DNA from 2 places in the Actinoallomurus liliacearum genome. Region 2 is predicted to be linked to the other one. Evidence: riboswitches for the same ligand, from Rfam matches in the RefSeq annotation. Region 2 holds a riboswitch; the other holds the start of a gene.
The links. Region 2 has a riboswitch for cobalamin ahead of ABD978_RS31195 (magnesium chelatase subunit D family protein). Riboswitches for the same ligand answer to the same signal wherever they lie in the genome.
Positions count from the first base shown of each region.

Region 1: another riboswitch for cobalamin. It lies ahead of ABD978_RS42945 (ribonucleoside-diphosphate reductase subunit alpha); the one in region 2 lies ahead of ABD978_RS31195 (magnesium chelatase subunit D family protein).

Region 1 covers NZ_BAABHJ010000040.1:876,254-882,721, reverse strand. The annotation lists gene ABD978_RS42955 (ABC transporter ATP-binding protein) at 1-275, shown strand, start outside; gene ABD978_RS42950 (ribonucleotide-diphosphate reductase subunit beta) at 295-1,293, opposite strand; gene ABD978_RS42945 (ribonucleoside-diphosphate reductase subunit alpha) at 1,358-3,622, opposite strand; cobalamin riboswitch at 3,721-3,938, opposite strand; gene ABD978_RS42940 (universal stress protein) at 4,209-4,661, shown strand; gene ABD978_RS42935 (pyridoxamine 5'-phosphate oxidase family protein) at 4,765-5,268, shown strand; gene ABD978_RS42930 (hypothetical protein) at 5,477-6,034, shown strand; gene ABD978_RS42925 (serine/threonine-protein kinase) at 6,131-6,468, opposite strand, start outside.
Region 2 covers NZ_BAABHJ010000026.1:105,852-112,319, forward strand. The annotation lists gene ABD978_RS31175 (helix-turn-helix domain-containing protein) at 1-51, opposite strand, end outside; gene ABD978_RS31180 (hypothetical protein) at 372-641, shown strand; gene ABD978_RS31185 (DUF6504 family protein) at 1,083-1,385, shown strand; gene ABD978_RS31190 (LLM class F420-dependent oxidoreductase) at 1,532-2,560, opposite strand; cobalamin riboswitch at 2,747-2,917, shown strand; gene ABD978_RS31195 (magnesium chelatase subunit D family protein) at 2,989-5,073, shown strand; gene ABD978_RS31200 (hypothetical protein) at 5,070-5,198, shown strand; gene cobO (cob(I)yrinic acid a,c-diamide adenosyltransferase) at 5,200-5,802, shown strand; gene ABD978_RS31210 (cobyrinic acid a,c-diamide synthase CobB) at 5,837-6,468, shown strand, end outside.

The sequences.
Region 1 (6,468 bases), on a different contig from region 2:
ACCTGATCCGGCAGCTCAACCATGAGCGCGGCCGCACCGTCGTCGCCGTCCTCCACGACCTCAACCAGGCCGCCCGCTACGCCGATCACATCGTCGCCATGAAGGCCGGCCGCGTCATCGCCCAGGGCCCGCCGCGTGACGTGGTCACCGCGGACCTGGTCCGGGAGGTCTTCGGCCTGACGTCCGTCGTCGTCCCGGACCCGGTCACCGGCGGCCCGCTCGTCGTACCCGGCATGGCCTGGCGGCCCGAAGCGGAGGACGACCGCGCCCGGTAGCCACGGCGCGCGCCGAAGGTCAGAACGCCTCGTCGAGGCTGACCGTCCCTTCGACGGCGACCTGGTAGGCCGACACCCGGCGCTCGAAGAAGTTGGACAGCTCCTGGACGTCCTGCAGCTCCATGAACGGGAACGGGTTCGCGGTGCCGTACCGGATCGGCATGCCGAGGCGGGCGAGGCGCTGGTCGGCGACGTTCTCCAGGTAGGCGCGCATGTCGGTGGCGGTCATGCCGGGCAGGCCGTCGCCGCACAGGTCATGGGCGAAGGCCAGTTCGGCGGCGACGGCCTCCTCCAGCATCGTCGTCACCTGCCCGGTCAGCTCCTCGTCGAACAGCTCGGGCTCCTCGGCGCGTACGGTGTCGACGACGCTGAAGGCGAACTCCATGTGCATCGACTCGTCGCGGAACACCCAGTTCGTGCCCGAGGCGAGGCCGTTGAGCAGGCCGCGGTCGCGCAGCCAGTAGACGTAGGCGAAGGCACCGTAGAAGAACAGCCCCTCGATGCACGCGGCGAAGCAGATGAGGTTGAGCAGGAACGCCCGCCGGTCCTCCCGGCCGCGCAGCCGGTCCATCGCGCCGAGGGAGTCGATCCAGCGGAAGCAGAACTCCGCCTTGTCGCGGATCGACGGGATGTTCTCCACGGCGGCGAACGCCTTGACCCGCTCGTCGTGGTCGGGGAGGTAGGTGTCGAGCAGGGTCAGGTAGAACTGCACGTGCACGGCCTCTTCGTACAGTTGCCGTGACAGGTACAGGCGGGCCTCGGGCGCGTTCAGGTGCGTGTAGAGGTTGAGCACCAGGTTGTTGGCCACGATCGTGTCGCCGGTGGCGAAGAACGCGACCAGCCGGTTGACCAGGTGCAGCTCCTCCGGGGTGAGCCGGGCCAGGTCGGCGAGGTCGGAGTGCAGGTCGACCTCCTCGACGGTCCAGGTATTGCGGATCGCGGCACGGAACCGGTCGTAGAAGGCCGGGTAGCGCATCGGCCGCAGGGTCAGATCCATACCGGGGTCGAGCAGACTCATGAGCCCTCCTTCGTCGGGGGAGCGATCAGGGACGCTATGCTCACGGTTCGCTCGCTACGCTCGCTCACTGGCATGCCTCGCAGGTCTCGGGGTTCTCCAGGGAGCACATGAGCGCCTCCTCCTGGACGGGGGCGACGGTCGTCTGCGCGATCCGGGTGGCCGGCCGCGACCGCAGGTAGTACGTGGTCTTGAGGCCAGACCGCCACGCGTAGGCGTACATCGACGACAGCTTCCCGATCGTGGGAGTGGCCATGAACAGGTTCAGCGACTGGGACTGGTCGATGTAGGGCGTCCGCGCCGCGGCCAGGTCGATCAGCGCCTTCTGCGGGAGCTCCCAGGCGGTGCGGTACAGCCGCCGCAGCTCTTCGGGAAGCTCCTCGATCTCCTGCACCGATCCGTCGGCGCGTTTGATCGCGTCACGGACCCGCTGCGTCCACAGCCCTCGTGCCTTGAGGTCCGCCACCAGGTAGGTGTTGATCTGCAGGAACTCCCCCGACAGGGTCTCACGCTTGAAGACGTTGGACACCTGCGGCTCGATGCACTCGTAGCAGCCGGCGATGGAGGCGATGGTCGCGGTCGGTGCGATCGCCACCAGCAGTGAGTTGCGCAGCCCGACCGCGCCGATCCGGGCCCGCAGCGCCTCCCACTCGTCGGCGTGCACCCGCTCGGCGTCCGGCCAGTGATCCGGGTGCAGGACGCCGCGGGCGGCGCGGGTCTGGTCGTAGGAGGGGTGCGGGCCGTACGTCGCGGCGAGCGCCGCCGACTCCCCGTACGCCGCGAGCGCGATCTCTTCGGCGATGCGGGTGGACAGCGCGAGCGCCTCGGGCGAGTCGAAGGGCAGCCGCAGCCGGAAGAACACGTCCGCCAGGCCCATCACGCCGAGCCCGATGGGCCGCCAGCGACGGTTCGCCCGCGCCGCCTCCGGCGTCGGGTAGAAGCCGCGGTCGATCGTACGGTCCAGGAACCGCACCGCCGTACGCGCGGTCGCCCGCAGCCCCGCCCAGTCGACCCCGTCGTCGGTCACGTGGGCGGCGAGGTTGATCGAACCGAGGTTGCACACCGCGGTCTCGGTGTCGTCGGTGACCTCGAGAATCTCGGTGCACAGGTTGGAAAGGTGGACGACGTTGCCGGGCTCGGCGGTCTGGTTGCAGGCGCGGTTCGCGGCGTCCTTGAACGTCATCCAGCCGTTGCCGGTCTGGGCGAGGGTGCGCATCATCGCCCCGTACAGCTGCCGCGCCGGGACCTGCCGGACGAACCGGCCCTCGGCCTCGGCCGCGCGGTACGCCCGGTCGAAGTCCTCGCCCCACAGGTCCACCAGCTCCGGCACCTGCTTGGGGTCGAACAGCGACCAGGTCGCATCCGCCTCGACCCGGCGCATGAACTCGTCCGGCACCCAGTTGGCCAAGTTGAGGTTGTGCGTGCGCCGCGCGTCCTCCCCGGTGTTGTCCCGCAGCTCGAGGAACTCCTCCACGTCGGCGTGCCAGGGCTCGAGGTAGACGCACGCGGCGCCCTTGCGCCGGCCGCCCTGGTTGACCGCCGCGACGCTCGAGTCCAGCGTCCGCAGCCACGGCACGATCCCGTTGGAGTGCCCGTTCGTGCCCCGGATCAGCGAGCCCCGGCTCCGCACCCGGCTCCAGGAGATCCCGATACCGCCCGCGTACTTGCTCAGCCGCGCCACCTGGCCGTACCGCTCGTAGATCGCCTCGAGCTCGTCGCGCGGGGAGTCCAGCAGGAAGCACGAGGACAGTTGCGGGCGGGCGGCGCCGGAGTTGAACAGCGTCGGCGAGCTCGGCAGGTACGCCAGCCGCGACATCAGCCCGTAGAGCTCCGTCGCCTCGGCCACGCTGTCGGCCAGCCCGCAGGCCACCCGCAGGAAGAAGTGCTGCGGGCGCTCCAGCACCTGTCGCGTCGTCGGGTGCCGCAGCAGGTAGCGGTCGTAGACGGTGCGCAGCCCGAAGTAGGTGAACCGGTCGTCGGCGCCGTGGTCGACCAGCGCGTCCAGCGCCGCCGCGTTGCGGGCGACGAACCCGGCGGTCCGTTCGTTGAGCAGGCCCTGCTCGTAGGCGGCCGCGACGGACTCGGCGAAGGTCACCGGTCCGGTCTCGTTCGCGATGGACCGGGCCAGCAGCCGGGCGGCCACCGTCGAGTAGACCGGGTCGGTGACGACCAGCGCGGCGGCCCGCCGTACGGCCTCGGCCAGGTCACCGGCTCCGGCCATGAGCAGCGGATCGGCGTCCGGCAGCCCGGCGCAGACGCTCTCGATGTCGGCCGCGAGCGTGGCCTCGGGAGTGGTGATGGGCGTCGGGGACGCGATGAGCTGTTGTGTCACGTGCTCTCTCCTCGCGAGCTTCACCCTCGCGGAAAAGAGGCGCACGGACGACAGGCTCCGCCGCCGGCCCTCCCGCGAGGCCTGGACGACCGCGCGCTCTCACGCACGGGTCGCCGGCAGGTCTTCGGACTCGCGGGCACCACGCCCGTCCATCGGGCGTGTCCTACAGGCCGTCGCTTCCCAGGCCCGATCGAGCCCAGTGCCGTTGACGGCGGTCGTTCCCACTCACCGCTGCGGGGCAGTCCCGGACTCTCACCGGGTTCCCTTGAACACCCGCCACAGGAGGCGCAGGCGAACCAGCAACACGAGAACCATACATGTAGTGGTGGATGTGGCGCACCACCCCTAGATATTGGGCGCGTCAGGTAACGAACACGAGAACGCGGGCACGTACGACGTCCGCCGCGCTGGGCGCGGTGACCTGGGACCTTCGCCCCTATCGTCCGAAAAACGGATGGTGTCGGATGAGGACCATGAGGACGCTGGGACGACACGGGCGCACCACCACTCGCATGTCTCCGCGTGATCGGGCTTTGTGAGCAGGGAGACCTGCTGGGAACTTCGCCGAGTGGAAGGAGACGCCCCCGTGGCGAACGAACACGGTGAGAACCAGGACCGGATCGTGGTCGGCGTTGACGGATCCGAGCCGTCGCGGGCGGCCCTGCGCTGGGCCCTGCGGCAGGCGCGACTGACCGGGGCGGCGGTGGATGCGGTGATCGGCTGGGAGGTCCCGACGAGCTTCGGCTGGGACATGGCCGTCGTGGGAGCGGACGACATCAAGGCCGCCGCCGCCAAGGCACTCGAGGCGGCGATCGAGCAGGAGGCCGGGCAGCGACCCGAGGTGCCCGTCAACGCACGCGTCATGGAAGGGAACGCCGCCCGGGTGCTCCTGGACGCGGCCGAGGGCGCCGACCTCATCGTGGTCGGCAACCGGGGACACGGTGGTTTCACGGGCGCGCTCCTCGGCTCGGTGAGCCAGCACTGCGTGCACCACGCAAAGTGTCCCGTCGTCGTCATTCGCGGAGAACACCGCTCGTGACGGGCGCCGAGCGCGGGTTTGCCGGCGGGGTCCCGGGACCTCCAGGTTCGTGGGCTCCGCCGATTCGGACAGGACCATCTGGACTATCGATGTGGGTGATGGCATGACTGGTGAGGTAGCCGACGGCTCTGCTCAGGCCGGGGCCACGGGGTCGGGTCCGATCAGTGGCGCGCCGACGCCGGTCTCCCTCGACGAGGCCGAGTGTCTGCGGTTGATCTCGCCCGGCGGTGTCGGGCGGCTGGGTTACAACGGTCGGTACGGTCCCACGATCCTTCCGGTCAACTACGCGCTGTACGAGGACACGATCGTGTTCCGGACCGCCCAGGACAGCCCGACCGATGAGGACCTCCGCACCGGGATCGCGAACGCCGAGTACAAGGTCGCGTTCGAGATCGACGAACTCGACCCTGCGGCGCGCGAAGGATGGAGCGTCCTCATCCAGGGTTCCCTGCACCATGTGGAGTCCGAGGACGAACGCGCGTCGGTCCGCGAAGCGGGCGTCGAACCATGGGCGGGAGGTCCGAGGGAACTGTTCCTGCGGATCCGGCCCAGCCGCGTCACGGGCCGCCGTATCAGCAGGGACGCGCCGACCGGCGACGCCCGATGACCTGAGACGTCCGCGCGACCGGCCGGTCGGCATCTCCACTGCCGACCGGCCGGTCTTCGGCATGCCCAAGACCGGCCTTGCAGCCCCTCCGCCGCGAAGGACGAAGGTCCCGCCGCCCATGTGCTTTCGCCTCTGCGGCCGCCCCTGGCGCGTGGCGTTGAGTAAGGGCAGCCGGAAGTTCTCCGGTACGCCGAAGGAGTGAGCCCCCATGGCCGTCACCGACCGCAAGCCCGACACCCGCCACCCCGTCCCCCCGGCAGACCACCCGCCCCGCCCCACCTCCCCGGTCGCCCCGTACGTCTGGGCCATTGCCCGGCTGTCGCTCGGATTCGTGTTCCTGTGGGCGTTCCTCGACAAGCTCTTCGGGCTCGGTCACGAGACCGCCGCCAAGCAGGCGTGGATCCACGGCGGGCACCCGACGCTGGGCTTCCTGAAGTTCTCCGCGGCCGGCCCCTTCAAGGGCTTCTACCACGGCATCGCCGGAGCGGCGTGGGCCGACTGGCTGTTCATGCTGGGCCTCGCCGGCATCGGCGCGGCGCTGATGCTGGGCATCGGCATGCGTGTCGCCGCCGCGGCGGGCACGCTGATGCTGGTGATGATGTGGAGCGTCGTCCTGCCCCCGGCGAGCAACGTCTTCATGGACGACCACCTCATCTACGCGCTGCTCATCATCGGCCTCGCCCTGGTCCACGCCGGCGACACCCTCGGCCTGGGCGGCCCGTGGAGCAGGACCCGGCTGGTCCGCCGCCTCCCCGTCCTGAGGTGACAGTCACCGGCACGGACAGCGCGGGCACACGGCCCGCGCTGTCCTCTTCTCCGAAGACACACCATCTAAGAACCACCGCCGTCCACGGCGAGGCAGTCATTGGCAGATTCCTATGAGTTGGTTATTGGCAGTGGCCCATTTCGACATGTCGCGGTTGTAATCACTGGCATCCGCATTGTCGCCGGCCTGTTCTCGTTCCAGGTCATCGGCGATTGCGTGACTGGCGTCAGCGAGATTCTGGATCACCGATCTGACGTTAGGGTCGGCGGCCTTCGGTGCCGCCGCACCCATGTCATCGCCCAACTGCCGGTAGCCCGGAGCGAGATTAGAATCAGTCCTCGTTCTGACCGTCTGGTTGTGACGGTCCCAGGCGGTCCTGACTTCTGCGCATCCGGCGGGCATCCCCGACGTGCCGGAGTGGTGGATGAATTTCG
Region 2 (6,468 bases):
TTCCATGCCCAGCCGGCGGCGGCGAACGGTGGGGCTACGGCCATCGGTCATGGGGCACCTCCATGGCGAGCGTCCTGCGCGTATTGCGAGGAGAATGGGGACCGGTGGTGGGCGGCGGTGGCTGGGGCCGAAACCCTCGCCCGGACCGCGCCGGGGCCGTTGAACTGTGCACGGGTGATGCCGAATCCGTCTGATCTATTGGTCCGAAAATACTTGCACGTAAAACGGGGGCAGGACATCCTGACAGGGAAAGTCACTCACCGTTGCCATCTGGGCACCTTTTGCCACCGGATAGGCACCTTACCTGGTTAACGCCCTAGGGCGTACCCCTTCCTGCCGTATCGTCCAAAGCGCGAGAGGGGTGGCATCCCATGGCCGCCACTTCCGGACCCGGGACCGGGCCGCGGCGCCGCCACCTGGAGGCGCTCGCCCGCGAAGTCGAGGCGCGCGGCCTGCAAGGGCTCCTGACCGAGGATCTGATGCTGCGCGTGGTGGACCCGGCCAGCGGGCGCGGACTGCTGGTGGTCGCCATGCCGATGTCCCGGATTCGATGGTCCTTCCTGTGGGCCGGCGGCGGCCAGGCCGACGCCGACGACCCCGCCCGCGCCGCCGAGCTGATCGCACGGACCCTCGGCCGCTGACGCCGCCGCGCTGACGCCGGCCCACTGTCGCCGCCGTGCTGACGCCGGCCCACTGTCGCCGCACCGCGGTCGCCGCCGTGCTGACGCCGGGCGCTGATGCCGGGCTGCGGATGCCGCCGCGCTGGCGCCGGGCGCGGACGCTTGGCCGCTGATGCTCGGCCGCTGATGCCAGGCGCTGGCGCCGGGCGTTGACGCCGCCACGGCTCCGCGGCCGAAGGGGGCCGCCGTTTCTCGGGTGGGCGCGCCGTCGAGGGGGTCCGGCGCTTTCCGGCCGGGCTCGCGGCCGGGGCGCCCACCTGCCGTGTCGTGGCTCCAGAGGCCTTGACTATCGTGTCGAACATGTGTTCGAATCTATCGCCTGTCTTCCCCCAGGCTCACTCCTTGTCACCGATCCGAGAGGTGGGCGGCCCGCGTGGGCGGAGCGAGCGATGGACCCGAGAGGTGTACGGACGCGCCGGGTCGCGGGCGATGAGCCGGGTGTACGGCGACCCCGTCGAGGTCTGGCTCACCGACGGCAGGCCCTCCCGCTTCGTCTGGCGCGGCCGGCTCTACACGGTGCTGCGGGTGCTGGACCGCTGGGTCACCACCCGCGACTGGTGGCACGAACGCCACCCCGAGGCCCCGGAAGGCGGCGAGCGCGAGTTCTGGCGCGTCGAGGCGACCCCGGACCGGACGGTCGGGGTGTACGAACTGCGCCACGACCAGGCGACCGGCGCGTGGATGCTGTCCCGCGCCTGGAGCTGACGGACCCGCGCGCCCCCGCTCGACCCGGCGGGCCGTCGGCCGGACCCGGCAGGTCTGCGTGCTTCCGGTCCGACCTGAGGGGCCGTCCGTCGGCCGGCCGACGGGACGGCTCGGCCTGGCGGGTCGCCGGTCGGGTGGGTGGTCGGTCAGGGCTGTACGAGGTCGCGGATCGCCTTGAGGGTCGGCTCGTCCTTGACGCCGGCGATGAGGAGCGTGGTCACGGGGGAGTCCTGCCAGAGCCGGAGCCGCTCCCTGATGCGTCCGATCGGGCCGAGGAGGGAGATCGAGTCGGCCAGCTCGTCCGGCACCGCCGTGACCGCCTCGTCGCGCCGGCCCGCCAGGAACAGCTCCTGCACCCGCGTGGCCTCCTCGGCGTACCCGAGGCGCCCGATCAGGTCCAGGTGGAAGTTGCGGTCCCTGGCCCCCATGCCGCCGATGTAGAAGGCCAGCGGGATCTTGGCGAACTCCAGCGCGGCCGCCAGGTCGTCGGTGACGATCGTCGTCACGGTTGCGGCGATGTCGAAGCCTTCGCGGCGGCCGGCCAGTGAGGCGCCGAAGACCGTCTCGATCTGCGTGGGGTCGACGAAGAGGGGCAGCCAGCCGTCGGCGATCTCGGCGGCGAGGGCGATGTTCTTCGGGCCCTCCGCGCCGAGGTAGACCGGGATGTCCGGGCGTACCGGGTGGACGATCGACTTGAGCGGCTTGCCGAGGCCGGTCACCCGGCCCGGCGCGTACGCGGAGGCCGGCAGCGGCAGCGGGTAGTGCGGGCCGGCGGAGGTGACCGGCTCCGCGCGCCGCCACACCTCCCGCAGGATCCGGACGTACTCGCGGGTGCGCTCCAGCGGGCGGGCGAACGGCACGCCGTACCAGCCCTCCACGACCTGCGGGCCCGACGCGCCGATGCCGAGGGTGAGCCGGCCGCCGGACAGCGCGTCGAGGGTCAGGGCGTGCATGGCGGTGGCGGCGGGCGTGCGGGCGGACAGCTGGGCCACCGCGGTGCCCAGCTTGATGCGCGAGGTCCGCGCGGCGTACCAGGTGAGCGTGGTGAAGGCGTCCGAGCCGTACGCCTCGGCGGTGTAGACGTACTCGTAGCCGAGCCGCTCGGCGGCGAGCACCGTCTCGGTCGCGTCCTCTGGATTCCGTTGCCAGTAGCCGACGTTGATGCCGAGCCTCATCCGCACGCCTCCCAGCTCGAAAATAGAACAGGTTCTATTCAAGCAGATCGCCGCTCTCCCGGCAGCGTTCGGCCGTCCCGCGATAACGTGCACCCGCCGTGCGCCCGGCCGCGGCGGCCCTGTCATCCCGTGCGCCGGATCACGGACGGCGGCCGTACCTGCGGTGTCGCGCGTCAGGCCGGATATGTCATGCTGTCCTCCGGCGGTACGCGGAGGAACCCGGTGCGAATCCGGGGCTGTCGCGCAACTGTGACCGGGAAGTCCTTCCTCGGGTGTTGGCCACGGCGTGAGCCGGAAGGCCGAGGGCGGGCGGCGATCCGGGAGCCAGGAGACTCCGGCCGCCGATTGCCAGGCCACCTACGGGCGCGTTAACCCGAGGAAAGGACGACCACCGGGTGAACACCTATCCGTTCTCCGCCGTCACCGGGATGGCGGACCTCAAGCTCGCCCTCCTGATCAACGCGGTCGCCCCGGCCGTCGGCGGAGTGCTGGTCCGGGGCGAGAAGGGCACCGCGAAGTCCACCATCGTGCGGGCGCTCGCCGCGCTGCTGCCGGAGGTCGCGGTGGTGACGGACTGCCGGTTCTCCTGTGACCCCGACGCGCCCGACCCGCGGTGCCCCGACGGCCCGCACGGCGACGGGGCGGACGGGCAGGTGCGGCCCGCCCGGCTCGTGGAGCTGCCGATCGGCGCCGCCGAGGACCGCCTGACCGGCTCGCTCGACCTCGAACGCGCCCTCACCGAGGGCGTCCAGGCCTACCAGCCCGGCCTGCTGGCCGCCGCGCACCGCGGCGTGCTGTACGTCGACGAGGTCAACCTGCTGCACGACCATCTCGTCGACCTGCTCCTCGACGCGGCCGCGATGGGCCAGTCCTACGTCGAGCGTGAGGGCGTCTCCGTCCGGCACGCCTCGCGGTTCCTGCTCGTCGGCACGATGAACCCCGAAGAGGGCGAGCTGCGGCCGCAGCTGCTCGACCGGTTCGGCCTGACGGTGGAGGTGGCCGCCACCCGCGACCCGGAGGAGCGGGCCGAGGTCGTGCGCCGCCGCCTGGCGTACGAGGCCGACCCGGCGGCGTTCGCGGCCGACTGGGCGCGCGCCGAGACCGAGCTGGCCTGGCGGATCGAACAGGCCCGCGCCCGGCTGCCCGAGGTCGTCCTGCCCGACGGCGCGCTGCGGCAGATCACGGCGGTGTGCGCGGCGTTCGAGGTGGACGGGCTGCGGGCCGACATCGTGATGGCGCGCGCCGCGATGGCCCTCGCCGCCTGGCACGACCGTACGGTCGTCACCGCGGACGACGTGCGCGTCGCCGCCCGTCTCGCCCTCCCGCACCGGCGCCGCCGCGACCCCTTCGACGCGCCCGGCCTCGACGAGGACAAACTCGACGAGGTCCTGGAGAACACCGGCGGCTACGACTCCGCGGAGCCGCAGGATCCCGGGTTCGGCGAGGACACGGCGCCCGACCTCGTCCCCGAGCAGAGCACCGGGCCGGACCCGAAGCCGGCCCCGGAGACGGACGCGAAGCCGGACTCGGGGACGGATCCGGAGGACCCCGACCCCGACGACCCCGGACCGGACGACGGTCCCGGCGGCGGACCGGACGGACCCGGCGACCCGGCCGGACCGGGAGACGGTGCGCCGGTCGACATCGAGCAGGCCCTGTCCGGCGAGGAGTCCGGCGAGGGCTCCGGGAAGCGCGCCCGGGGGGACTCCCCGGAGCCGGCGCCCGCCGACGCGGTGTACCGGACGCGGGTCTTCACCGTCCCCGGCCTGGGTGAGGGCGCGCCGGGCCGCCGCTCGCGGGCCCGGACGCCGTACGGCCGGACGACCGGCGCGCGGCCGGGCACGCGTTCGGTCCACCTGACCGCGACCCTCCTCGCGGCGGCCCCGCACCAGCGCGCCCGCGGCCGCTCCGGTCCCGGGCTCGTCGTCCGCTCCGACGACCTGCGCGAGCGGGTCCGGGAGGGCCGGGAGGGCAACCTGGTGCTGTTCGTCGTGGACGCCAGCGGCTCGATGGCCGCCCGGCAGCGGATGCGCGCCGTCAAGGGCGCCGTGCTCAGCCTCCTCCTCGACGCCTACCAGCGCCGCGACAAGGTCGGCCTGATCACCTTCCGCGGTACGTCCGCCGAGCTGGCGCTGCCGCCGACCTCCTCCGTCGAGGCCGGGGCGCGCCGCCTCGAGACGCTGCCCACCGGCGGCCGTACTCCGCTGGCCGCCGGCCTGCTCCGCGCGGCCGAGCTGCTGCGCGCCGAACGCCTGCGCGACCCCGCGCGCCGTCCCCTGCTCGTCCTGGTGACCGACGGGCGGGCCACGCACGGCTCGCCGGCCGACGCGCTGCGCGCCGCCGACCTGCTGCGCGGCGTCACCTCCGTCGTGGTCGACTGCGAGCGCGGCCCGGTGCGCCTCGGGCTCGCGGGCGGGATCGCCGCCCGGCTCGGCGCCGAGGCCGTGCGCCTGGAGGAGCTGGCCGCCGACGCCCTCGCCGGCGTCGTCCACGACCACCGGGCCGCGGCGTGACCCGCCTCCCCGCCGCCGTGACCGGCTCCGCCACCGTCGCCGTGACCGGTCTCCCCGGCGTCGCCGTGACCCGCCGCGCCACCGTCGCCGTGACCTCGCTCCGCCTCCGTTCCGGGAAGGACTGACATGCCGCAGGGAAAACCGTCGCAGGTGCCCGACGACGGGCTCACCACCCGGCAGCGCCGCAACCGCCCCCTCGTCGTCGTCCACACCGGGCCGGGCAAGGGCAAGTCGACCGCGGCCTTCGGACTGGCCCTGCGCGGCTGGAACCAGGGCTGGCCGATCGGCGTGTTCCAGTTCGTCAAGTCCGCGAAGTGGCGCATCGGCGAGGAGCGGGCGCTGCGGGTGCTCGGCGAGTCCGGCGAGGGCGGCCCGGTCGACTGGCACAAGATGGGCGAGGGCTGGTCGTGGATCCAGCGGCCCGGCACGGAGGAGGACCACGCCGCGGACGCCCGTGAGGGCTGGGAGCAGATCAAACGCGACCTCGCCGCCGAGACCTACACGCTGTACGTGCTGGACGAGTTCACCTATCCGATGAAGTGGGGCTGGGTGGACGTCGAGGACGTGATCGCGACGTTGCGGGACCGGCCGGGGTACCAGCACGTCGTCATCACCGGCCGCGACGCCGACCCGCGGCTGGTGGAGGTCGCCGACCTCGTCACCGAGATGGGCAAGGTCAAGCACCCCATGGACGCGGGCCAGAAGGGCCAGAAGGGCATCGAGTGGTGAGCCCCTTCCCGACGACAGGGCCGGCCCGGTGAGGATGCCGAGACTCGTCGTCGCCGCCCCCGCCTCCGGGAGCGGGAAGACGACGGTGGCGACCGGGCTGATGGCCGCGCTGACCGCCGGCGGGCTGGCCGTCTCGCCGCACAAGGTCGGGCCGGACTACATCGATCCGGGGTACCACACGCTCGCGGCCGGGCGGCCGGGCCGCAACCTCGACCCCTGGCTGACCTCCGAGGACCTCGTCGCGCCGCTGTTCCTGCACGGCGCGCGCGGCGCGGACGTCGCCGTCGTCGAGGGCGTGATGGGGCTGTTCGACGGGGCCGAGGCCGCCGGGGGCGGGTTCGCCTCGACGGCACACGTGGCCCGGCTGCTGGAGGCGCCCGTCGTCCTCGTCGTGGACGCCTCGTCGGCGGGCCGCTCGATCGCCGCGCTCGTCCACGGGTTCATCACCTACGACTCCACGGTGCGGATCGGCGGCGTGATCCTCAACCGGGTCGGTTCGGAGCGGCACGAGCGGATCTGCCGTGCGGCGATCGAGGAGACCGGGCTGCCGGTGTTCGGGGTGCTGCGGCGTGACGCGGACGTCGCCACCCCGTCGCGTCACCTCGGCCTCATCCCGGCCGCCGAGCGCCGCGCCGAGGCCGTACGCACCGTCGAGCGGCTGGGCGC